DNA from 4 places in the Erwinia sp. AnSW2-5 genome. Region 1 is predicted to be linked to each of the others. Evidence: riboswitches for the same ligand, from Rfam matches in the RefSeq annotation. Region 1 holds a riboswitch; each other region holds the start of a gene.
What was found. A riboswitch is a leader RNA that binds a small molecule or an ion and turns the genes downstream of it on or off. The one in region 1 is predicted to bind thiamine pyrophosphate.
Positions count from the first base shown of each region.

Region 2: linked by a shared signal. The riboswitch ahead of thiC (phosphomethylpyrimidine synthase ThiC) and the one ahead of ACFL9S_RS11575 (TenA family protein) in region 1 are both predicted to bind thiamine pyrophosphate.
Region 3: linked by a shared signal. The riboswitch ahead of ACFL9S_RS16325 (FAD-dependent oxidoreductase) and the one ahead of ACFL9S_RS11575 (TenA family protein) in region 1 are both predicted to bind thiamine pyrophosphate.
Region 4: linked by a shared signal. The riboswitch ahead of thiB (thiamine ABC transporter substrate binding subunit) and the one ahead of ACFL9S_RS11575 (TenA family protein) in region 1 are both predicted to bind thiamine pyrophosphate.

Region 1 covers NZ_JBJGXA010000012.1:80,079-85,766, reverse strand. Annotated here, with positions in the region: gene ACFL9S_RS11585 (methyl-accepting chemotaxis protein) at 532-2,328, shown strand; gene ACFL9S_RS11580 (LLM class flavin-dependent oxidoreductase) at 2,399-3,424, opposite strand; TPP riboswitch at 3,627-3,729, shown strand; gene ACFL9S_RS11575 (TenA family protein) at 3,796-4,485, shown strand; gene ACFL9S_RS11570 (ABC transporter ATP-binding protein) at 4,482-5,210, shown strand; gene ACFL9S_RS11565 (ABC transporter permease) at 5,207-5,688, shown strand, end outside.
Region 2 covers NZ_JBJGXA010000006.1:6,488-12,175, reverse strand. Annotated here, with positions in the region: gene thiE (thiamine phosphate synthase) at 1-220, opposite strand, end outside; gene thiC (phosphomethylpyrimidine synthase ThiC) at 217-2,166, opposite strand; TPP riboswitch at 2,257-2,357, opposite strand; gene rsd (sigma D regulator) at 2,483-2,989, opposite strand; gene nudC (NAD(+) diphosphatase) at 3,065-3,838, shown strand; gene ACFL9S_RS06805 (polymer-forming cytoskeletal protein) at 4,234-4,971, shown strand; gene hemE (uroporphyrinogen decarboxylase) at 5,140-5,688, shown strand, end outside.
Region 3 covers NZ_JBJGXA010000024.1:51,592-57,279, forward strand. Annotated here, with positions in the region: gene zigA (zinc metallochaperone GTPase ZigA) at 1-364, opposite strand, end outside; gene ACFL9S_RS16310 (ThiF family adenylyltransferase) at 501-1,466, opposite strand; gene ACFL9S_RS16315 (thiazole synthase) at 1,470-2,240, opposite strand; gene thiS (sulfur carrier protein ThiS) at 2,244-2,441, opposite strand; gene ACFL9S_RS16325 (FAD-dependent oxidoreductase) at 2,438-3,370, opposite strand; TPP riboswitch at 3,524-3,646, opposite strand; gene ACFL9S_RS16330 (choline transporter) at 3,978-5,688, shown strand, end outside.
Region 4 covers NZ_JBJGXA010000037.1:23,123-28,810, reverse strand. Annotated here, with positions in the region: gene ACFL9S_RS21050 (MFS transporter) at 1-958, opposite strand, end outside; gene sgrR (HTH-type transcriptional regulator SgrR) at 1,203-2,864, shown strand; TPP riboswitch at 2,900-3,028, shown strand; gene thiB (thiamine ABC transporter substrate binding subunit) at 3,064-4,050, shown strand; gene thiP (thiamine/thiamine pyrophosphate ABC transporter permease ThiP) at 4,026-5,636, shown strand; gene thiQ (thiamine ABC transporter ATP-binding protein ThiQ) at 5,620-5,688, shown strand, end outside.

The DNA of each region.
Region 1 (5,688 bases):
CCATTGACCTGTTTATATTGCGAGGAATTCCGGAGAAAACCCGCGTCCTGCACAAGCAAAAAACAACACATTAAGACAAGAAAAATAAAAAAAGACATAAATAAGATTGAATATTAAATTATATTCAGCCTCATTAACATAAGTGACAAATGCATTATAAGCACCCAAAAAGAACAAAAAATGCGTTATTTACCCCAATGCAACAGTCATTTTTCAGGTTATTTTTTGCAAAGAAATAGAAAACAACATGAAAAACAACAGAGTACCGAACCGCTCACCTTATTTACTCTTAATTAATGAAAACCCTCGCCTTGCCGATATACATCCTGAAGCAAAATCATTGCCAAAAATAGCAACGATTTCCTTGAATATCATTATTATTTAAAAAACGGACTTAATATGATTAATTTCAAATTCAATGACTTACCTATAGGTAAGAAGCTTTTTTCAGGATTTACACTGTTAATTCTTATCATTATTTTCATATCAGGTTTCAGCATCTATGAGTTAAAAACAATAGAACGAAACTCAGTGAAAACCACACTAACCAGTAATATTGGGAATTTTCTGGATACCGCCAGGCAAAGCAGGCTGATTTATATGCATACCGGTGATGATAAAATATTGCAGAAAAATGACGACGCAATACAGTCAATGCATGCGTTGATCAATGATGCCAGCAAATTTACCTGGCATGGAAAAACCCAGGAAGGATTCGAACAGCTGGTCGTGAGCCTTCAACGCTATGACCAGTTAAGAACGGATTATTACAATAAAAACCGCTACAGCCTTCAACTGGCTAAAAATCTGCACCAGAGCAATGATAAGCATTTCCTGACCGAACTGCATCATGACCTGCTGAATACGATTCCTGATGAGTCGCAGAAACAGATGGTTGATTTACTCTCGTCATTTTTGCGCCTCAGTCGGGCTGGCAGCATGCTGATGACACGCTATACCCCCGAAAATGCGTCAGACTTTGATGCGATATACGGTGAATCTTATTCACTCTATAAAGCCAGCATGGCTCAGTTGCCGGAGGCCGCAAAAGCGTTGTTAATACCTGCCTGGAATCGCTATGAGGATTTTCACGTTAGTGCAGAAAAGTATTTATCTGCCGCCAGGGAAACCCAGTTATCAGCTGACCTCATAAGCGCGGGGGGGGATAGCCTGAAAAAGGCCACCACCAGATTGATAGAGATGCAGGATGAGTATAACAATCAGCTGATTGCCAGCACGATAATGCTGATTAGTGTCCTTTCCTTGCTGGCCGTCATTATCGGCCTGGTGACGGCCTGGACGATTACACGCAAGATTACGCGCCCGGTGAGTGAAAACCTTGCGCTGGCTCAGCGTATCTCCAGTGGCGATCTGACCGCCCATATTACCCCGACCTCAAAAGATGAGCTGGGTGAGCTGACGGAAACCATGGAGGTGATGAACACACAGTTATGCGATATGATCTCTGGCATACGTGAAAGTGTCAGCCACTTAGCCAGTGCTTCCTCACAGATTGCGGCAGGTAATACGGATTTAGCCTCCAGAACGGAGCAACAGTCCGCTGCCGTAGTAGAAACCGCCGCCAGCATGGAAGAACTAACCTCAACGGTGCATCTCAACGCAGAGAATACTTTGCAGGCCAGCAAAATTGCTGCCAGCGCCAGCAATCATGCCAGTAAAGGAGGGCAGATCGTCAGTGAGGTTATCAGCACCATGAATGGTATTGCCGCCAGCTCACAGGAAATTACTGAAATTATCAGTGTGATTAACGGCATTGCTTTCCAGACCAATATCCTGGCGTTGAATGCCGCCGTCGAAGCCGCCAGAGCCGGTGAGCAGGGACGAGGTTTTGCCGTGGTGGCCGGTGAAGTCAGAACGCTGGCGCAGCGCAGTGCGGATGCGGCAAAACAGATAGCATCACTGATCAACGAGTCCGTCACGCGTATCAGCATTGGCACTGATTTGGTCAGCAAAGCGGGTGAAAGCATGGAAGATATCGTCACTTCCGTCAGTCATGTCAGCCAGATTATGGATGAGATTTCTACCGCCTCGAACGAACAACGTCAGGGCATAGAACAGATCAGCGTCGCGATAACAGAGATGGACTCAACCACCCAAAAGAACACCTCTCTGGTTCAGGAATCCTCCGCCGCAGCCCTTTCTCTTGAGCGGCAGGCGCAGAAGCTGAGTGAAATGGTTGCCATCTTTAAGATCAACGCCAGCGCGGTGCATAATGGGCAGGTCGTTGTCGAAACGGAAAGTGAAAGGCACCTCCTCACTCCGGCCAAAAAAACTAAAGCCGCTGAGGAAGAGTGGATAGCGTTTTAACGCTGACTGGCAGAGAGCATAAACAAGGCTCACCCGGATAATGGGTGAGCCTTTTCATTTCATTGCCCGACTATTCGCGCCAGCCCAGGCCCGGTGCTACATGCTTGAGGATCGCCTCAATAGTGTGCGCACAGTAATCCACGCCCAACTGGTTCGGCACGGTTAACACTAGCGTGTCGGCTTCAGCAATCGCTTCATCCTGCGCCAGTTGCTTGATCAGCTGGTCCGGCTCGGCGGCATAGCTGCGGCCAAAGATGGCGCGGGTTTTCTCATCGAGGTAACCCACTTTGTCCCCTTCTTTGCCGCTGTTGCCAAAGTAAGCACGGTCCATATCATTCACCAGCGCAAAAATACTGCGGCTCACCGAAACGCGCGGGGTGCGCGTATGCCCGGCGGCTTTCCAGGCTTCGCGGTAGGCGCGGATCTGAGCCGCCTGCTGGATATGGAAGGGTTCACCGGTTTCATCATCTTTCAGGGTTGAACTTTGCAGGTTCATACCCAGCTTCGCTGCCCAGACGGCGGTGGCATTGGAACCCGCTCCCCACCAGATGCGGTCGCGCAGCCCTTCAGAGAACGGCTCCACGCGCAGCATGCCCGGCGGGTTCGGGAACATCGGCTGCGGGTTCGGTTTGGCAAACCCTTCGCCACGCAGCATATCCAGCAGCACTTCGGTGTGGCGGCGCGCCATATCAGACTCGTTCTCACCTTCCGCTGGCTGGTAGCCAAAATAGCGCCAGCCGTCGATCACCTGCTCAGGGGAACCCCGGCTGATCCCCAGCTGTAAACGCCCACCGGAGATCAGATCCGCAGAACCGGCATCTTCCGCCATATACATCGGGTTCTCGTAGCGCATATCGATCACCCCGGTGCCGATCTCAATACGGCTGGTTTTTGCCCCGACGGCGGCCAGCAGCGGGAACGGTGAGCTTAACTGGCGGGCAAAGTGGTGCACGCGGAAATAGGCACCGTCTGCGCCGAGTTCTTCAGCGGCAACCGCCAGATCAATCGACTGCAACAGCGCATCGGCAGCCGAACGGGTACCGGACTGCGGCGACGGCGTCCAGTGGCCGAAAGAGAGAAATCCAATACTTTTCATGGGGTTTTCCTGTGGGGTGAAACAAATGACGATTGATTAGCAGTATATACCCAAAATAATTCGAGGTGCAGGAAGGCGGCAAGTCCGCAAGTCCCCAGGAGCATAGATGACTATGTGACTGGGGTGAGCGGGTGCAGCCAACGCATCTGCGGCTCGAAGTATGGCGGGTGGATTGTAATGAAAAATGAAATCCCGTATAAAAGAGCCCTCCGAGGGGTGTCCTGTAACGGGCTGAGATGGTGAAAACCGAACCCTTTGAACCTGATCTGGGTCATGCCAGCGAAGGGACGGGTTGGCAGTGACTTCTGCCCTGTTCACACCTCCGCGTGCCCGGATCTCCACTTAAGTGAGGGGATTCAGTGTCTAAAACCATTCAGTCAGTTGATTTCAGCCAGGGTCTGTACGGCCGTTTACGCCAGCAGGCGGGGAACGACTGGCAGGACTATGTTGCGCACCCGTTTATTCAACAACTCTCACGCGGCACATTGCCCGAAAACGCCTTTCGTCGTTATCTGACGCAGGACTATCTGTTCCTGATCCACTTTGCCCGCGCTTATGCGCTGTTGGTAAGCAAGCTGCGCACGCTGCCGGAAATGCGTGCCGCGACCGCCTCGCTGAATGCCATCGTGGCAGAGCTGCCGCTGCATGTCGGTTACTGCGAAAACTGGGGGCTGAGCGAAGCGCAGATGATGCAGGAGCCGGAGGCGGCGGAGACCATGAATTACACCCGTTACGTGCTGGATATCGGTCACTCGGGCGATGCGCTGGATCTGCTGGTGGCGCTGCTGCCGTGCGTGGCGGGTTACGCGGAGATTGGCCTGCGCCTGCTCAATGCCCCTGACACGGTGCTGGAAGGCAGCCCTTACGCGTCGTGGATCCGCAACTACGGCGATCCTGATTATCTGAACGGCGTTCGCGCTGCCCTCAGTTTACTGGAAACCGTCGGTCAGCAGCGCGGTGCCGAAAGCCGCTTCAGCGAACTGTCGGCGATCTTCACCACTGCCACGCGCCTGGAGTCGGCGTTCTGGCAGATGGGGCTGAATGCGGTACAAAGCGCATGAACCCTCCCGGCATTGAGGTGCGCGATCTGACGCTGTGCTTCGGCCCGCGCCAGATTTTCGACCGCCTCAGTTTTGATATCCCGGCCGGGCGCTTTGTTGCCCTGCTGGGGACCAGCGGCAGCGGCAAGACCAGCCTGCTGAAGATTATCGCCGGGCTGGCAGCACCAACGTCCGGCAGCGTCTGCGGCAGCGATGGTCTGCCACTGCCTGGGCGCATCGCCTATATGGGGCAGAAAGACCTGCTCTATCCGTGGCTGTCGATCAGCGACAACATCACGCTGGGGGCGCGTCTGCGCGGGGAGAAGGTGGATGCCGCCTGGGCCGATTATCTGCTGGAACGCGTCGGGCTGCACGGGCACGGCAACGATCGCCCTGCGGCGCTCTCCGGCGGTATGCGCCAGCGTGCAGCCATTGCCCGCACGCTGTATGAAAGACGCCCCATTGTCCTGATGGATGAGCCGTTCTCCGCGCTGGATACGCTGACGCGGGCAAAAATACAGACGCTGGCCGCCGAACTGCTGGCCGATCACACCGTGTTGCTGATCACCCATGACCCGATGGAAGCCTGCCGTCTGAGTCATCACCTGCTGGTGCTGTCGGGTTATCCTGCCGGGATCGATGACAGTCATACGATTGGTGGCCAGCCGCCCCGCGCCCCGGACGATGCCGACCTGCTGAAAAGCCAGGCCGACCTGTTGCAGCAGCTGCTGAGGGCCGCAGGATGAACGGAAAAATAGCCACCAGCCTGCGCGGCGTAATCATTTTTCTCGGGCTGCTGCTGCTGTGGTGGCTGGCGACCCTGAGCAATATTCCCGCTTTTCTGCTGCCGTCACCTGCCGCCGTCGCCCGCGCGCTGTGGGATGGCCGCGACTTCCTCGCATATCACAGCCTGATTACCGCCTCGGAAGTGTTAATCGGGCTGGTGCTGGGCGTATTGCTGGGGTCGCTGCTGGCCATCGCGATGATCTTCTCCCCCCGCCTGCAACGCTGGCTGATGCCGCTGGTGCTGACCAGCCAGGCCATTCCGGTGTTTGCCCTCGCGCCGCTGCTGGTGCTGTGGTTTGGCTTTGGCATCAGCGCCAAAGTGGCAATGGCCGTATTGGTGATTTTCTTCCCGGTCACCTCCGCCTTCTTTGACGGGCTGCGGCGGGTGAATCAGGACTATCTGGACCTTGCCCGCACGATGGGCGCTTCACGCTGGGC
Region 2 (5,688 bases), on a different contig from region 1:
GACGCCAGTAGTCATTGATAAACAGGCGCGCCTGATAGCGCTTACCCAGGGCAATCGCATCAACAATTTGCTGCTCAACTTCATGTTCAGCGCAGTCTTTAATGCGCAGCTGCAGTGTCCGTACGCCCGCATCAAGCAGGCGTTCAATCCACTCCACCGTATCGACCACCGGATAAAGACCCAATCTGGCTTCGGTTGGGGGGAACGCTCCACGACTCATACTTTTTCCTCTGATTTCAGGGTATCGGCGCGATGATACAGCTCACCGCCACGGTGACGAAACTCGTCAGACATTTGTGCCATACCGATTTCAATCGGCCGGGCTTCGGCTTCCTGACGTGCGGCGTATTCCCGAACTTCCTGGGTAATCTTCATTGAACAGAATTTTGGTCCACACATCGAGCAGAAGTGTGCCACTTTACCGGATTCCTGCGGCAGGGTTTCATCGTGATAAGCCCGGGCAGTGTGCGGATCGAGGGCGAGATTAAACTGATCTTCCCAGCGGAATTCGAAACGTGCTTTCGACATGGCGTTATCACGAATCTGCGCTCCGGGATGGCCTTTCGCCAGGTCGGCGGCATGGGCGGCGATTTTATAGGTAATCAGCCCCTGTTTGACATCCTCTTTGTTCGGCAGGCCGAGGTGCTCTTTGGGCGTCACGTAACACAACATCGCGCAGCCAAACCAGCCGATCATGGCGGCACCAATACCGGAAGTAAAATGGTCATAACCCGGGGCAATATCTGTCGTCAGTGGTCCCAGCGTATAAAACGGAGCTTCGTGACAGTGCTCAAGCTGTTCCGTCATATTGACGCGAATCATCTGCATTGGCACATGCCCAGGGCCTTCAATCATCACCTGGACGTCATATTCCCAGGCGATTTTGGTCAGTTCACCCAGCGTGCGCAGTTCTGCGAACTGCGCTTCATCGTTGGCATCCTGAATGGAACCCGGGCGCAGGCCATCGCCCAGCGACAGCGACACATCGTAGGCGGCGCAGATCTCACAGATATCGCGGAAATGCTGATAGAGGAAACTCTCTTTATGGTGAGACAGGCACCATTTCGCCATGATTGACCCGCCGCGCGAAACGATGCCGGTCAGGCGTTTGGCCGTCATCGGCACGTAGCGCAGCAGCACACCGGCATGAATAGTAAAGTAATCAACGCCCTGTTCAGCCTGTTCCAGCAGTGTGTCGCGGAAAATTTCCCAGTTAAGATTTTCTGCCACACCGTTCACTTTTTCCAGTGCCTGGTAGATAGGCACTGTACCAATCGGCACCGGACTGTTGCGCAGGATCCACTCGCGGGTTTCGTGAATATAACGCCCGGTGGAAAGATCCATCACCGTATCGGCTCCCCAGCGCGCTGACCACACCAGTTTTTCCACCTCTTCTTCGATGGAGGAGCTGACCGCTGAATTGCCGATATTGGCGTTAATTTTCACCAGGAAGTTACGACCGATAATCATCGGCTCCGATTCCGGGTGATTAATATTGGCCGGGATAATGGCGCGGCCTGCGGCCACTTCCTGGCGAACGAACTCGGCAGTGATATTGTCAGGCAGATGTGCGCCAAAGCTATGACCCGGATGCTGTTGCAGTAACACGTCACCGCGAATTCGCTCCCGCCCCATATTTTCGCGCAGGGCAATGTATTCCATTTCCGGGGTAATCACTCCCAGCCTGGCATAGTGCATCTGAGTGACACAGCGGCCTTCCAGCGCCCGACGTGGGCGTGGCACATTGTCAAAACGCAGATGATCCAATCCTTCATCCGCCAGGCGCAGCTGGGTGTAGGCAGAGCTGAGATCGGTAATCTGTTCGGTATCACCACGTTGGATGATCCAGTTGCTGCGCAGCGGGTTCAGCCCTTTGTGAACATCAATCGTCGCCGCCGGATCGCCGTAAGGGCCGGCGGTATCGTAGACGGGTATCGGCTCATTCGCTTCCAGCAGTGGCTCGTCTTGGCTGCCGCCTACCGTAGTGGGGCTGAGTTGGATTTCACGCATGGGTACGCGGATATCCGGCTGCGAGCCGGTCAGGTAAATGCGTTTTGAATTGGGAAAGGCGGTGCCCTGCAGGGAGTCGATAAACTGCTGTGCTTCTGCACGCTGTTCGCGACGAGTAGTTTTTTTTCCAACGAAAGGTTTTTCAACGGTAGACATAGCAAGTTCCTGATAATAAAACGGAAGTTTGCTTGCCTGGAGGCGGGAGTAATGAGAACGATGTGAAAAAACACGGTATCACACCGTAATAGCTGATTTACTCTTGTTCCCTTCGCAGGTACTAACCTGATCAGGTTCCGCGGATCCCGAATTAACGGTCTCAGCCCTTGTGGGCACTCCGACAAGATGGCGATTGGCTGACTGGCAACAAGGCCAGTATTTCAATCCTGTAAAGGGCAAGGTACGCCTCGTCCTAACCCCTCAAGCATAAAGGGGCTTTTTGGAAACTACAAGAAGTTCACATTCTGATAACGGATCAGGCAGGACGAGCAAGCGAACACGCGTTAGCAGTGCTCTGATTATCATGGTTTTTTTCTAAAGCCAGCTTGATGAATTTATCCTCCAACGTAAATCGAGCCTCCAGTGCTTCACCGACCTGTGATAATACCCGCTGAAATTCCACACAGTTATTATCATCAATGGCTGTTTCCAGATGCGAATCATAAATCTGCATTATCTGATCGGTATTGGCTTTTAAAGAGGGGTAGATTAACGAGGCCTTCGCCAGTTGATCTGTGCCTTCCAGCTCCTTGATAAAGCGTTCGTAGACGGTGAAATGGCCAGTGGAAAGGTAGTCCACCAGATGCTGGCAGAACGTATCCAGCGCGTTTTCATCGAGCGTCGTCAGCGTTTCCTTGTTAGGCTTAATGCCAGCCATTTGGTAATAGGTAACCAGCAACTGCTTGCGTGAGCGCAGGCAGAAGTCTACCAGCTCACTGCATCCGCCGACGCGCGCGGTGAGGACTTCTAACTGGTTAAGCATGTTCAACTCCGTGAATGTTATATTTTAACGTCTGACCTCAATCCAGTCTTTAAGCTGAGGATGATGAGAAAAATGATGGAACAGGAAATTTTAAGCGTAGACGCTGGCTGGTGGGTTGTCAGCCAGGAACATAAAATTTGGTTACCAAAAGGTGAGCTGCCGCATGGTGATGCAGGCTCATTGGGTCTGACAGGGCGATCAGGGGCGCCGATTGGGGAGTGGCAGGGCGAAAAGGTGTGGCTGATCCGCGGTACGTTTCCCCAGGAAATGGGATCGTTACGCCAGCTGCTCGATCAAGAGACGGGCCTGTTCCAGCTTGCCGGGCGTGGTATTCAGTTATCAGAATTCTATCGTTCACACCGCTGGTGTGGCTACTGTGGCCATGAAATGCACCACAGCAAAACAGAGTGGGCATGTCTGTGCGGGCATTGTCGGCAGCGTTACTATCCGCAAATTGCACCTTGCATCATCGTTGCGATCCGCCGGGGCGAAGAGATCCTGCTGGCACAGCATACGCGGCATCGTAACGGGATTTTCACGGTATTGGCTGGCTTTGTCGAGGTGGGGGAAACCCTTGAGCAAACGGTGGCACGTGAGGTGATGGAAGAAAGCAGCATTAGTGTGAAAAATTTGCGCTATGTCTCTTCTCAGCCGTGGCCATTCCCCCAGTCACTGATGATGGCGTTTATGGCCGACTATGCGGGTGGCGAGATCAACATTGACCCTAAAGAACTGCTGTCCGCTGGTTGGTATCGTTATGATGCGTTGCCACAGTTACCGCCGGCAGGAACGGTGGCGCGTCGGCTAATTGAAGACACCGTTGCGATATGTCGCGCAGAAGCTGAATAATACATTTTTGGATATTTTTTTCTAATAAGTGTTTTTTAGCGATATATTCTCCTGGTTCATTGCGCTGTGAATCAGGAGTGCTATAAATTCCTATGAATATTACAAACAATATAAATAAACACGACTTTATATCTTCGTGGGATTAAAATACCATGGCGTGCAATAAACGAGGCCGCTTATCAGATTGAAAGTGGTTCGATTAAAATTATTAAAAAAGAGTGATATTTTCACCCGTTCATCTTACGGGTGTTCTTTTCTGTTGGCGTTTATTTAATTTGGTGCTGCTTTCCAGAAATGGTTTCTGGATAAAGGTGACTCGATCACGTCTTCAGCTTAATGATGACGTCAGCGTTTGAGTCTTCTGCATGATGTTCCGTACGTTGTGAGTGAATACAATGTCTGAGACGAAAAAACACTGTTATCTGTGGGGGATCTGGTTTTGCTGGGGCATGAGTATACTTGCCTTTGTACTATCAATCAGAACGACTTTATTCATCTCTCTGGGTGTTATGGCATGCCTGATTATGCTGCTAGCCATCCCCTTTCTATACAAAACAAGGACGGTTAAAAAAATGTTTAATTTCAATCGCAATGCAGAGCCTAAATCCAGTGATAAATTATCCTCACCGGTCAAGCTGGAACAAAATGTTCCGCCACTTCCCCCTTCGTATGATGACACTAATACGAAAGAAACACTCATCTCTATTGGTACAGTATTACGGGGTGAAATAACCAATGAAAACAATATTTCAATCAATGGCGTTGTCGAAGGCGATCTGACCAGCCAGAAAATAGCGCAGATTGGTAAGGAAGGTCAGGTCATAGGGACAGTAAGGTCCGTTAAGCTGGTGGTCAATGGCCTGCTGAAAGGAAGCTGTTATGCCAAAACAGTCATTATTATGTCGCGTGGCAGAATTGAAGGTGAGGTGTTCGCCACCGAGTTCTCCATTGAGAAAGGTGGCGTATTTATAGGAAACTCTCATCAGATTGAGGAGTCGCAGCTGGTGGCGGAGAAGAAAGAGAAAAAACGGATGGGCACGATGGGCGACAATTCACCTTCGCTTGTCGCTGTTGAAAATATGCGGGGAAAAGTCGATAGTTCACCAGAAAAAAATGTGCTGGTTGGCAATTAAAATAAGCTAAAACCGTTGTTATTTCGCTGAATTCTCTCTTTCCCCGGTCTTTGCTCACGGGATATTCGGGGAAGGACGAGCTTAGTTAGCTCAATTTTTCGAGTGGTCAATCATCGTCAATTCCAATAAATGTTACACTAGCAGCCTGTATGGTGAGAGAGTCCCGTGATGAGTGAACTGAAGAACGATCGATATCTGCGCGCATTGCTGCGCCAGCCAGTGGATGTTACCCCGGTATGGATGATGCGTCAGGCCGGGCGTTATCTGCCGGAGTACAAAGCAACTCGTGCTGTCGCCGGTGACTTTATGTCGCTGTGCAAAAATGCGGAACTGGCCTGTGAAGTTACGCTGCAACCGCTGCGGCGCTATGCGCTGGATGCGGCGATCCTGTTCTCCGATATCCTGACCATTCCCGATGCGATGGGGCTGGGGCTGTATTTTGAAGCAGGTGAAGGTCCACGTTTTTCATCCCCTGTCACCTGCCGTGCGGACGTTGAAAAATTGCCTGTTCCTGACCCGGAGCAGGAACTGGGTTATGTGATGAATGCGGTACGTACCATCCGCAAAAACCTCAACGGTGACGTGCCGCTGATCGGTTTTTCTGGCAGCCCGTGGACGCTGGCAACCTATATGGTGGAAGGCGGCAGCAGCAAAGCATTTACCAAACTGAAAAAGATGATGTACGCAGAGCCGCAAACGCTGCATCTGATGCTGGAT
Region 3 (5,688 bases), on a different contig from region 1:
TTTCCGCGACCGGCAGCGGCTCTGAAATGCCGGTCGATTCGATCACCAACTGGTCGAAGCGCCCTTCGCGTGCCAGACGGTTCACTTCCAGCAGCAGATCTTCGCGCAGCGTGCAGCAGATGCAGCCGTTGCTCATCTCCACCAGTTTCTCGTCGGTGCGCGACAGTTCAGCACCGCCGTCGCGCACCAGCGCCGCATCAATATTCACTTCCGACATATCGTTGACGATCACCGCCACGCGGCGTCCTTCGCGGTTATTCAGGATATGGTTAAGCAGCGTCGTTTTCCCTGCCCCGAGAAAACCCGACAAAACGGTCACGGGCAGGCGGGTATCGTTCCCGGGTAAAGCGTATTTTTCTGACATGATGACATCCTCTCAGGCATTGACAGCGTGTTTCCGGCGGGCAGTCACAGTGCTGCCCGCACAAACAATATTGTTATGTTATAACATAACAATTAAGGCTGTCATCCCTTACCTTCGCAGGGTGTCTTTTATTTTTTTAGCGGTTTGCCACCATCATCGCCAGCTGAGTCATGCCGCGCTGTTGCAGGTTCCTCGCTGCTTTTGCCGCGCGGATCCCGCTGGCACACACCAGCACGATGCGGCAGTTTACAGGCGGCTGCCAGTCGTTGATCGCTTCAGGCAGCACCCGGTGAGCGTTAATCGCCACACTCTCGGGGGCCTCCTCCCGGCTGCGCAGTTCAACAATACAGTCTTCGCTGTTCAGCATAGCGCGATCGATAAACGGTACCACGGGCTGATCGGGTTCATCGGCTCCGTCAAAGCGGAACGGGCGGAAATGCCAGGTGGTGAAATCGCAGTTGATCAGACAACCCAGCGGCGAAGGCGTTAATCCGAGCAGAATACTGAGTGCCATCTGCGCCTGCATGGCACCCAGCGCGGCCACCGCCGGGCCCATCACGCCTGCGGTATTACAGTTCGCCGCGCTGCCCGGCAGCTGCGGAAACACTGCACGATAGCTCGGGGCGGTGCCGCAGAAGCCACCAACGTAGCCCCTGCGCCCGAGGACCGAGGCGCTGACCAGCGGGATCTGGCGCGGCAGACAGGCGTCGGAAAGCAGATAAGTGACGGCAAAATTATCAGCGGCATCGATCGCCAGATCGATGTCGTCCAGTGCTTCGTCCATCATGCTGGCACTCAGCGCCTGCGGTCGTGCATCGACGACACAATCCGGGTTACGTGCATTAAGGGCCAGCTGCGCGCAATCGACTTTGTGCTCCCCGCAGTCCTGCATACGGTACAGCGTCTGGCGGTGCAGGTTGTGCTCTTCCACCCGGTCGCCGTCATATATTCTGATGTAGCCTACCCCGGCCCCGGCCAGCAGCGGCAGCAGGGTGGCACCCAACCCGCCCGCGCCGATCACCAGCACGCGGGCCTTCAGCAGGGCAGATTGCCCTGCCTCGCCGATTTCCGGCAGCATGGATTGTCGTTGATAGCGGTCCATCCGTTATGGCTCCTGTGTGTGAAACTGCGCCATGCCAAAAATCGGCGTGGAGGCGCTGGCCATATCGCGGCGTTCGACCAGGCCTGCATGACAGGCGTCGTGACCGGCGCGGATAGCGGCAGCAAACGCCCCGGCCATACGGACCGGATCCTGCGCTTTGGCCACGGCTGTATTCAGCAGAATGCCGTCAAACCCCATCTCCATTGCCTGTGCGGCCTGGCTGGGCGCGCCGATCCCGGCATCGATAATCAGCGGAATGTCTTTAAACCAGGCGCGCATTGAACGCAGCCCTTCGATATTGCGCAGCCCCTGGCCGGAACCAATCGGTGCGCCCCAGGGCATCAGCAGTTCACAGCCTGCTTCGATCAGCTTCTCGCCGAGGATCAGGTCTTCCGTGGTGTAGGGAAACACCTGGAATCCCTCCGCGCAGAGAATGCGGGCCGCTTCCACCAGGGCAAAGGGATCGGGTTGCAGCGTATCCGCGTGACCAATCACCTCCAGCTTTATCCAGCGGGTGTTAAACACTTCACGCGCCATATGCGCCGTGGTCACGGCTTCTTTAACGCTGTGGCAGCCTGCGGTATTGGGCAGGACCCGCCTGTTCAGCCCCGTCAGCAGGTCACGGAAGGCGGCGCCCTGCCGCCCTTCACGGCGCAGGCTGACGGTGATGATTTCGCTGCCCGAGGCCTCAATGGCCTGTTGCAGGATCGCCGGAGAGGGATACCCTGCGGTGCCGAGCAGAAAACGTGACTGCGGAATAAAATCGTAAAACATACGTTATCCTCCCTGCATCGGTGATAACACCTCAAGCTCACAGCCTGCGGTCAGTGGCTGTGTTTCATAGCGTGAGCGCGGCACGAATTCGCCGTTAAGGGCGCTGGCCACGCAGCCTGCATCCATCTGCTGTTCATGCAGCAGCTCCGCCAGCGTGCGGGCGGTGGTGTCGATCGGGAGGCCGTTAAGCTGGATTTTCATATCAGGTTTTCCTGCTGCAGTTGCAGCATCAGTTTTTCTGCCATGACGGGGGCAAGAAGAAAGCCGTGGCGATACATGCCATTAAGGGACCAGACGCCGTTCTGGTAGCGAATGGCGGGGAGATTATTGTGATAAGCCGGGCGTAGCCCGGTGCCGCTTTCCAGTATTCGCGCCTCGGCCAGCGCCGGGTGGATAGCCCAGGCGGCACTCAACAGTTCCATCATCGCGCGTGCGCTGATCGGGCTGTTGTCGTCGCTTTCCACCATTGTCGCGCCCAGCATCAAGCGCCCTCCGGCGCGGGGCACCAGATAGCAGGGGAAACGGGGATGCAGCAGACGGATGGGGCGGGAGAACGGCACCTCTTCGCAGTGCAGGATCAGCATCTCACCGCGTACGGCACGCAGTTCAGGCAGATCAGGGGCCGCGTGGATCCCCCGACAGTCAATGACCGTTCCGCCGGGTTGGCCCGAGTGGAAAGGAACACCGCTGCGTTGCAGAGTCATACGCAGCTGGTGCAATGCACTGCGCGGGTCAAGGTGTGCCTCACCGGGAAAGAACAGCCCGCGGGCAAAGCGGCCTTCCAGCGCCGGTTCGAGTGTTGCCGGTTCCACCCACTGATGCGCCCGCGTCATACGCGCAAAGCGGCTGAGTTCGGGAGTATCGCGTGCGGGGGCCACCACCAGGGTACCGTGATGTTCCACTCCCTGGATGCGCGCCGACCACCAGGGTGCGGAACGCTGACCCAGCTCGACCACCTCTTCGGGGGCACTTTCACCTTCGCACCAGGGGGCGAGCATGCCGCCAGCCCAGTGCGATGCCGCACCGTGCTGTTCTGAGGTGATCACTTCAACGGATTGACCCCGTTCAGCGAGTAATGTGGCGACACACAGCCCGGCGACGCCATCACCGATCACCGACCAGCGGCTCATGATGTACCGTTTTCGAAAAGGAAAAAGGGGAATACAGATCGTGTCACGTTAGCCTCTCAATAGATGCGGAGACCCGTGATACAGAGTAAGGAAAAGACGGGGACGATCAGCAGCCAGCCCACGTGGCAGGTACCCTGGCGGCGCGACAGTTGCGCCATCGGGTACGAGTCTTCCTCCGCCAGTATCAACTGGGTCAGGTTCTAAGGGTCGCTAAGCCGCGAAAAATCGCTCATTAGCCTCTCAGTCTCTTCTGGCGAGACTCCCCTGACAGGAACTAGTTGTATTTTACCTGGTGACAATCGTCAAGCGACATGAGGTTTTCGTGCGGAAAAAACCGGGAAAAATGAGACGGTGAAGTTTTTTTTAATTGAATGCTCAATCAATAAAAACTATCATTCCTGTTCTTGTTTACACAAAATTTACTTTCAGGAGGTGATTAGGATCAAAAACACTAACGATTAATCAATATATTACACCTGATAATCACCCTGATGGTTCTCCCAGTGTAATTAGCGGATATACGGCGGATGTTACCCAGTATGCGCTAATGCGCGCTTTGCAGAGCGGACTTCAGGCTATTTTCTTGAGCATTTTTTGCGGAGACATTATGCCGACGACTGAAATACCAGGAAAGCCTCAAAAAGATCGTATTAATCCCGTGGTTTTCTATACCTCAGCAGCACTTATCCTGCTGTTTTCCCTCACGACTATCCTGTTCACGGATTTTTCCGATCGCTGGATCAATCGCACCCTTGACTGGGTATCCAACACCTTCGGCTGGTACTACCTGCTGGCGGCCACACTCTATATCGTGTTCGTCATTTTCATCGCCTGCTCACGCTTTGGCTCCATCAAGCTCGGGCCAGAACAGTCGAAACCTGAATTCAGCCTGATGAGCTGGGCGGCCATGCTGTTCGCCGCCGGCATCGGTATCGATCTGATGTTCTTCTCGGTGGCGGAGCCGGTGACCCAGTATATGATGCCGCCGGAGGGCCAGGGCCAGACGATGGAAGCGGCGCGCCAGGCGATGGTCTGGACATTGTTCCACTACGGCCTGACCGGCTGGTCGATGTATGCCCTGATGGGCATCGCCCTCGGTTACTTCAGTTACCGTTATGGCTTGCCGCTCACCATCCGCTCGGCGCTCTACCCTATTTTTGGTAAACGCATCAACGGACCGATTGGTCATACCGTCGATATCGCCGCCGTACTGGGCACGATCTTTGGTATTGCCACCACGCTGGGTATTGGCGTGGTACAGCTCAACTACGGGCTGAAAGTGCTGTTTGACGTACCGGAAGGGCTGACCGCGCAGGCCGGGCTGATCGTTCTGTCGGTGATCATGGCGACCATTTCCGTGACCTCCGGGGTGAATAAAGGCATTCGCTTCCTGTCGGAACTCAACGTGCTGCTGGCCTTTGGTCTGATCCTGTTTGTGCTGTTCGTCGGCGATACCAGCTTCCTGCTGAATGCGCTGGTGCTGAACGTCGGGGATTATATCAACCGCTTTATGGGGATGACGCTGAACAGTTTCGCTTTTGATCGTCCGACCGAATGGATGAACAACTGGACGCTGTTCTTCTGGGCCTGGTGGGTTGCCTGGTCGCCGTTTGTCGGTCTGTTCCTCGCACGTATCTCCCGTGGACGTACTATTCGTCAGTTTGTTGTGGGTACGCTGACCATTCCGTTTATCTTTACCCTGCTGTGGTTGTCGATCTTCGGTAACAGCGCACTGTATGAGATCATCCACGGCAATATGGCGTTTGCGCAGGAAACCATGGCGCACCCGGAGCGCGGCTTCTACAGCCTGCTGGCGCAGTATCCTGGCTTTACCTTCAGTGCCTCGGTCGCCACCATTACCGGGCTGTTGTTCTATGTGACGTCGGCCGATTCCGGTTCCCTGGTGCTGGGTAACTTCACCTCGCGCCTGGCCGACATCAATAATGATGCCCCCAACTGGTTGCGTATCTTCTGGTCGGTCACTATTGGTGTGCTGACGCTGGGGATGCTGATGGTTAACGGCGTAACCGCCTTGCAGAAAACCACGGTGATCATGGGGCTACCGTTCAGCTTTGTGATCTTCTTTGTGATGGCCGGTCTGTATAAATCACTGCGTGTGGAAGATCACCGCCGCGCCAGTGCGACCGTTAACACGCCACCGGTGCCGGTATCGCGCGACGACCGTCTGAACTGGAAACAGCGTATTTCACGCGTGATGAACTATCCGGGCACCACCCATACTCGTAAGATGCTGGATAACGTCTGTCGTCCTGCTATGGAAGAAGTGGGACGTGAACTGGAGCGCCGTGGAGCGAAGG
Region 4 (5,688 bases), on a different contig from region 1:
TAATGCCGATATACACCGCATTAAACAGCTGCAATATCATCAGTGCGCTACGACTCTGGAACAGCACCAGCCCAAGATAAAACAGCGCCCCACAGGCCACCGCCAGCAGCATCATATTGCGCTTACCGAAGCGTTTCACGTAGTGCCCGGCCAGCAGCATCACCGGGATCTCCAGCCCCGCCGCCGTCCCCATCAACAGCCCGGCCAGCGTATCCGGCATCCCCAGCACACTGCTGATATACAACGGCATATCGATGATATACATCGTGTTGCAGGTCCACATCAGAACCGATCCGATAAACAACATACGCACATCACGGCTCTTCCAGCCGCTGATATCAGTGATCGGCACATCAGCTGTCGCGGCCGGTGCGCGCGGCACCGACGGCAAGGTAAACCAGACTAACGCCACGCAGACCACGAACAGCAGCGCCGCTAAAAGAAACATGGCGGTAAAACCATAGTTCAGCGCAATGGCAAAAGAGAGCGGCGGCCCAATCACCCACGCCAGCGACAGCTGGGCGCGCATCACCGAACTGAACATCACTGCTTCACGGGCAGAGCTGTCAGCATATTCGCGTGCCAGGGCAAAAATTTGCGGCATCGCCACGCTGGCGACCGCAGACAGGAAAACCCCGGCGGTGATTAACGTCAGATAGTGACGATTGAAGGCGAATAACAACGCGTTACCTATCGCCATCGCGCAGCAAAACAGGATCAGCATGCGACGATCGCCACGGCTGTCCGAACGTTTGGCCAGCAGCAGGCTGACCACAATTCCCGCCACCGCATTCACCGTATAAAACAACCCAACCCAGAAGGGACGCACTGCCACCTCACGGCTCAGAAACAGGCTAAGCGTGGGGGCCTGCAACGCACCGGCAATGCCGACCATAAAAGAAACCGCCATAAAAGCCAGATAGATCGGATGAATACGGCGGCGTTGGTGCGATTTCATGACTGATGCCTCGACTGGCTGGAATAAGAGAGAATACACACGAAGCTTAAAAGAAAACCGACGAAAAAAGCCAGCGGCTTACCGCTGGCTGGTGAAAAGCACCATACTCAGAAACAGGGCTTACGCCGCTGTAAATGATTGAACGCCATTCCGAAGAATGCCTCCCGCTCTTTCATCTGCTGCCATTATCGCCGTAATATAAGGCAGGAAAAACAGACAGCTTTTAACACAGGGTTCCTCTTTTATGTCCTCACCCCGTTTACAGCAGCAATTTATCCGGCTCTGGCAGTGTTGCGACGGCCAGCCTCAGGAAACCACGCTTAGCGATCTGGCGGTACAGCTCAGCTGTTCACGGCGACATATGCGTAACCTGCTGAATGCAATGCAGGATCAGGGCTGGCTGGAGTGGCAGGCAGAGGCAGGACGCGGTAAACGTTCCCGCCTCACCTTCCGTTACACCGGGCTGGCGTTACAGCAGCAGCGGGCAGAGGACTTACTGGAACAGGACCGCATTGACCAGCTGGTGCAGCTGGTGGGAGATAAAAACCGCGTCCGTCAGATGCTGCTCTCCCATTTAGGCCGCAGTTTCCGCCAGGGGAAACACATTCTGCGCGTGCTCTACTACCGCCCGCTGCTGAATCTGCTGCCCGGTACGCCGCTACGCCGCTCGGAGACGCACCTCGCGCGGCAAATCTTCAACGGGCTGGCACGGATAAATGAGGAAAACGGGGAAATCGAGCCGGACATTGCCCACCACTGGCAACAGATCTCCCCGCTGCACTGGCGGTTTTTTTTGCGCCCGGCCATCCACTTTCATCACGGTCGTGAGCTGGAGGTCGAGGACGTCATTGCCACGCTTGAGCGCTTAAAAGAGCAACCGCTGTTCAGCCACCTCGAACGGATTGAATGCCACACACCCTGGACGCTGGATATCCATCTCAGCCAGCCGGATAACTGGCTCCCCTGGCTGCTGGGCAGCGTCAGTGCCATGATCCTGCCGAAGGAGTGGCCGCATATGCGTAACTTTGCGCGTCAGCCGGTGGGCACCGGAGCCTACGAGGTGGAACGCAACCAACACAGTCAGCTGCGCATTGCCGCTTTTGATGACTACTTTGGCTATCGTGCGCTGATCGATGAGGTCAATATCTGGGTGCTGCCGGAGATCAGCGACGAACTGGTCTACTCCGGTGTCAAACTGCAAAGCGAAAGCACCGATGAGAAATCTGAAGAGAGTCGCCTGGAAGAGGGCTGCTATTTCCTGATGTTTGACCAGCGTTCGGCGCACGGACGTAACGAGCAGCTGCGCCGCTGGATCAGCACCATTTTCAACCCTATCGCCCTGTTGAACCACAGTGGCATTGCCTATCAGCGCTACTGGTTCCCGGCCTACGGCCTGCTGCCGCGCTGGCATCATCGCCGCGATATGGCGATTGCCGAGAAACCTGCCGGGCTGACCTCGCTGACCATCACCTGGTACAGCGATCATATTGAACACCAGGGCATCGCCAACGCGCTCGGGCCAATCCTCGCCGCGCACGGTGTTGAGTTGATCACGCAGGAAATCGATTATGAAAGCTGGTATCGCGGCGAAGCCGAAAGCGATATCTGGCTGGGCAGCGCTAACTTTACCCTGCCGCTGGAGTTCTCCCTGTTTGCCCTGCTGTATGAGATCCCGCTGATGCACCACTGCGTGCCCACCGACTGGGAAAGCGACGCACGCGCATGGCGCGAGCAGAAGCTCCCGCTGGCCGACTGGAGCAAGCAGCTGATTGAGAGCAACTTCCTGCACCCGCTGTTCCACCACTGGCTTCTGCTGCACGGACAGCGCAGTATGCGCGGGGTACGCATGAACACGCTGGGCTGGTTCGACTTTAAATCAGCCTGGTTCGCCCCACCCGAATCATGACGCTTTCGTAACAAAGACGAAACCACTAGAATGAGCCGTTCTCAACGGGGTGCGGAAACCCTGCAGTGCCGGATCTATGCCTGCGCAGCGCGTTTTCGCTGAGATAAAACCCGTCGAACCTGACCCGGATCATACCGGCGTAGGGATTTGAGAGTGTCACTGACTCAGATCCTTTGCGCATACCTTCAAGGAACGCAAAGTGTTGAAAAAATATTTACCCCTGCTGGTGCTGTTTTCCCTGCCTGCCCTCGCAGCCAAAGAGACCCTGACGGTTTACACCTACGACTCCTTCTCTGCCGAGTGGGGACCGGGGCCTGCCATCAAGAAAGCTTTTGAAGCCCAGTGCAACTGTGAACTGAAATTCGTGGCGCTGGAAGACGGCGTATCGTTGCTAAACCGGCTGCGCATGGAAGGCAAAAACAGCAAAGCGGACGTGGTGCTGGGATTAGATAACAACCTGCTGGATGCGGCAGAAAAAACCGGACTGTTCGCCGCCTCAAACACCGACACCTCCCACAGTACCGTTCCCGGCGGCTGGAAGAACACCACGTTTGTCCCTTATGACTACGGCTGGTTTGCCTTTGTTTATGACAAAACCAAACTGCAAAACCCACCGAAAAGCCTGAAAGAACTGGTAGAGAGCGACCGCCCGCTGAAAGTGATCTACGAAGATCCGCGCACCAGCACCCCAGGCCTTGGCCTGCTACTGTGGATGCAGCAGGTGTTTGGCGATAAAAGCCCGGAAGCCTGGCAGAAGCTGGCAAAGAAAACCGTAACCGTCACCAAAGGCTGGAGCGAGGCGTATGGCCTGTTCCTCAAGGGTGAAAGCGACATGGTGCTCAGCTATACGACCTCCCCCGCTTATCATCTGATTGAAGAGAAGAAAGATCAGTACGCCGCCGCCAACTTTAGCGAAGGCCACTATTTGCAGGTGGAAGTCGCCGGTCAACTGAAGGCCAGCAAGCAGCCGAAGCTGGCACAGCAGTTTATGCAGTTTGTGATGACTAAACCGTTCCAGGATACCATCGCCACCGGCAACTGGATGTACCCGGCCATCAGCACCACGCTGCCTGCGGGCTTCACTACCCTGACCGTACCCACCACCTCATTGCAATACAGCCCACAGGATGTGGCCACACAGCGCAGCAGCTGGATCAGTGCATGGCAACGCGCCGTCAGCCGCTAATTCCCGGCTGGTTAGTGCCCGGCTTGCTGGCCGCGCTGCTGTTGGTCAGCGTGGCCTCGCTGGCGTTTTTTGCCCTGTGGCAGAATGCGCCCGCGACCGACTGGCGCGGCCTTTGGCAGGATAGCTATCTGTGGCACGTGCTGCGCTTCTCCTTCTGGCAGGCACTGCTCTCTACGCTGCTCTCGGTGCTCCCGGCGATCCCGCTGGCCCGCGCCCTGTACCGCCGCCGCTTCCCTGGCCGCAGCACGCTACTGCGGTTGTGTGCCATGACGCTGGTGTTGCCGGTACTGGTGGCGGTATTTGGCATTCTCAGCGTATATGGCCGCAGCGGCTGGCTGGCGCAGCTGTGCGCCCTGCTTGGCATCGACTACACATTCTCGCCGTATGGCCTGCAAGGCATCCTGCTGGCCCACGTCTTTTTCAACCTGCCGCTGGCCACCCGCCTGCTGCTCCAGGCACTGCAACAGATCCCCGGCGAACAGCGGCAGATTGCCGCGCAGCTTGGTCTTCGTGGCTGGGCGCATTTTCGCATCGTTGAATGGCCGTGGCTGCGGCGCCAGATCCTGCCCGCCGCCGCGCTAATCTTTATGCTGTGCTTTGCCAGCTTTGCCACTGTGCTGTCGCTGGGCGGCGGTCCGCAGGCAACCACCATTGAGCTGGCTATCTTCCAGGCACTGAGTTTCGATTACGATCCCGGGCGCGCGGCCTTGCTGGCGCTGTTACAGATGCTGTGCTGTCTGGGCCTGGTGATGCTCAGCCAGCGCCTGAGTAAAGCGATCCCGGCGGGCAGCGACAGCCTCGGCGGCTGGCGCAATCCGCAGGACAGCGGCCGCGCCCTGGTGCTGGATTCGTTGCTGATCGCCGCCGTATTACTGCTGATCCTGCCACCGCTGCTGGCCGTGGTGACCGACGGGCTGAATCAGGGGTTCAGCACGGTACTGCGTCAGTCAGCACTGTGGCAGGCGATGTTAACCTCCCTGCGTATTGCGCTGGGGGCGGGGATCCTCAGCGTCGTGCTGACAATGATGCTGCTGTGGAGCAGTCGTGAGCTGCGTCTGCGGCAGCGCCCACTGTGGGGGCAAACGCTGGAAATGAGCGGCATGCTGATCCTCGCGATGCCGGGGATTGTGCTGGCGACCGGCTTTTTCCTGTTACTTAATCAGACCGTCGGGCTGCCCGAGTCAGCGGAGGGGATTGTCATCGCCACCAATGCGCTGATGGCCGTTCCCTATGCGATGAAAGTGCTGGAAAATCCGCTGCGCGATATTGCCGGGCGTTATAACCTGCTGTGCCTGTCGCTGGATATTCGCTGCTGGAACCGCCTGAGGCTGATTGAGCTGCGCGCGCTGAAACGCCCGTTAGCACAGGCGCTGGCCTTTGCCTGCGTCTTGTCGATTGGTGATTTTGGCGTGGTGGCGCTGTTCGGTAATGAAAACTTCCGCACCCTGCCTTTTTACCTTTATCAGCAGATAGGATCGTATCGCAGCAGCGACGGTGCCGTCACCGCGCTGTTACTGCTGCTGCTCTGTTTCCTGCTGTTTACCCTGATTGAAAAACTGCCGGGGCGCCATGTTAAACCTGACTAATCTGACTTATCTGTATCACCACCTGCCGATGCGCTTTACCTTCAGCGTGCAG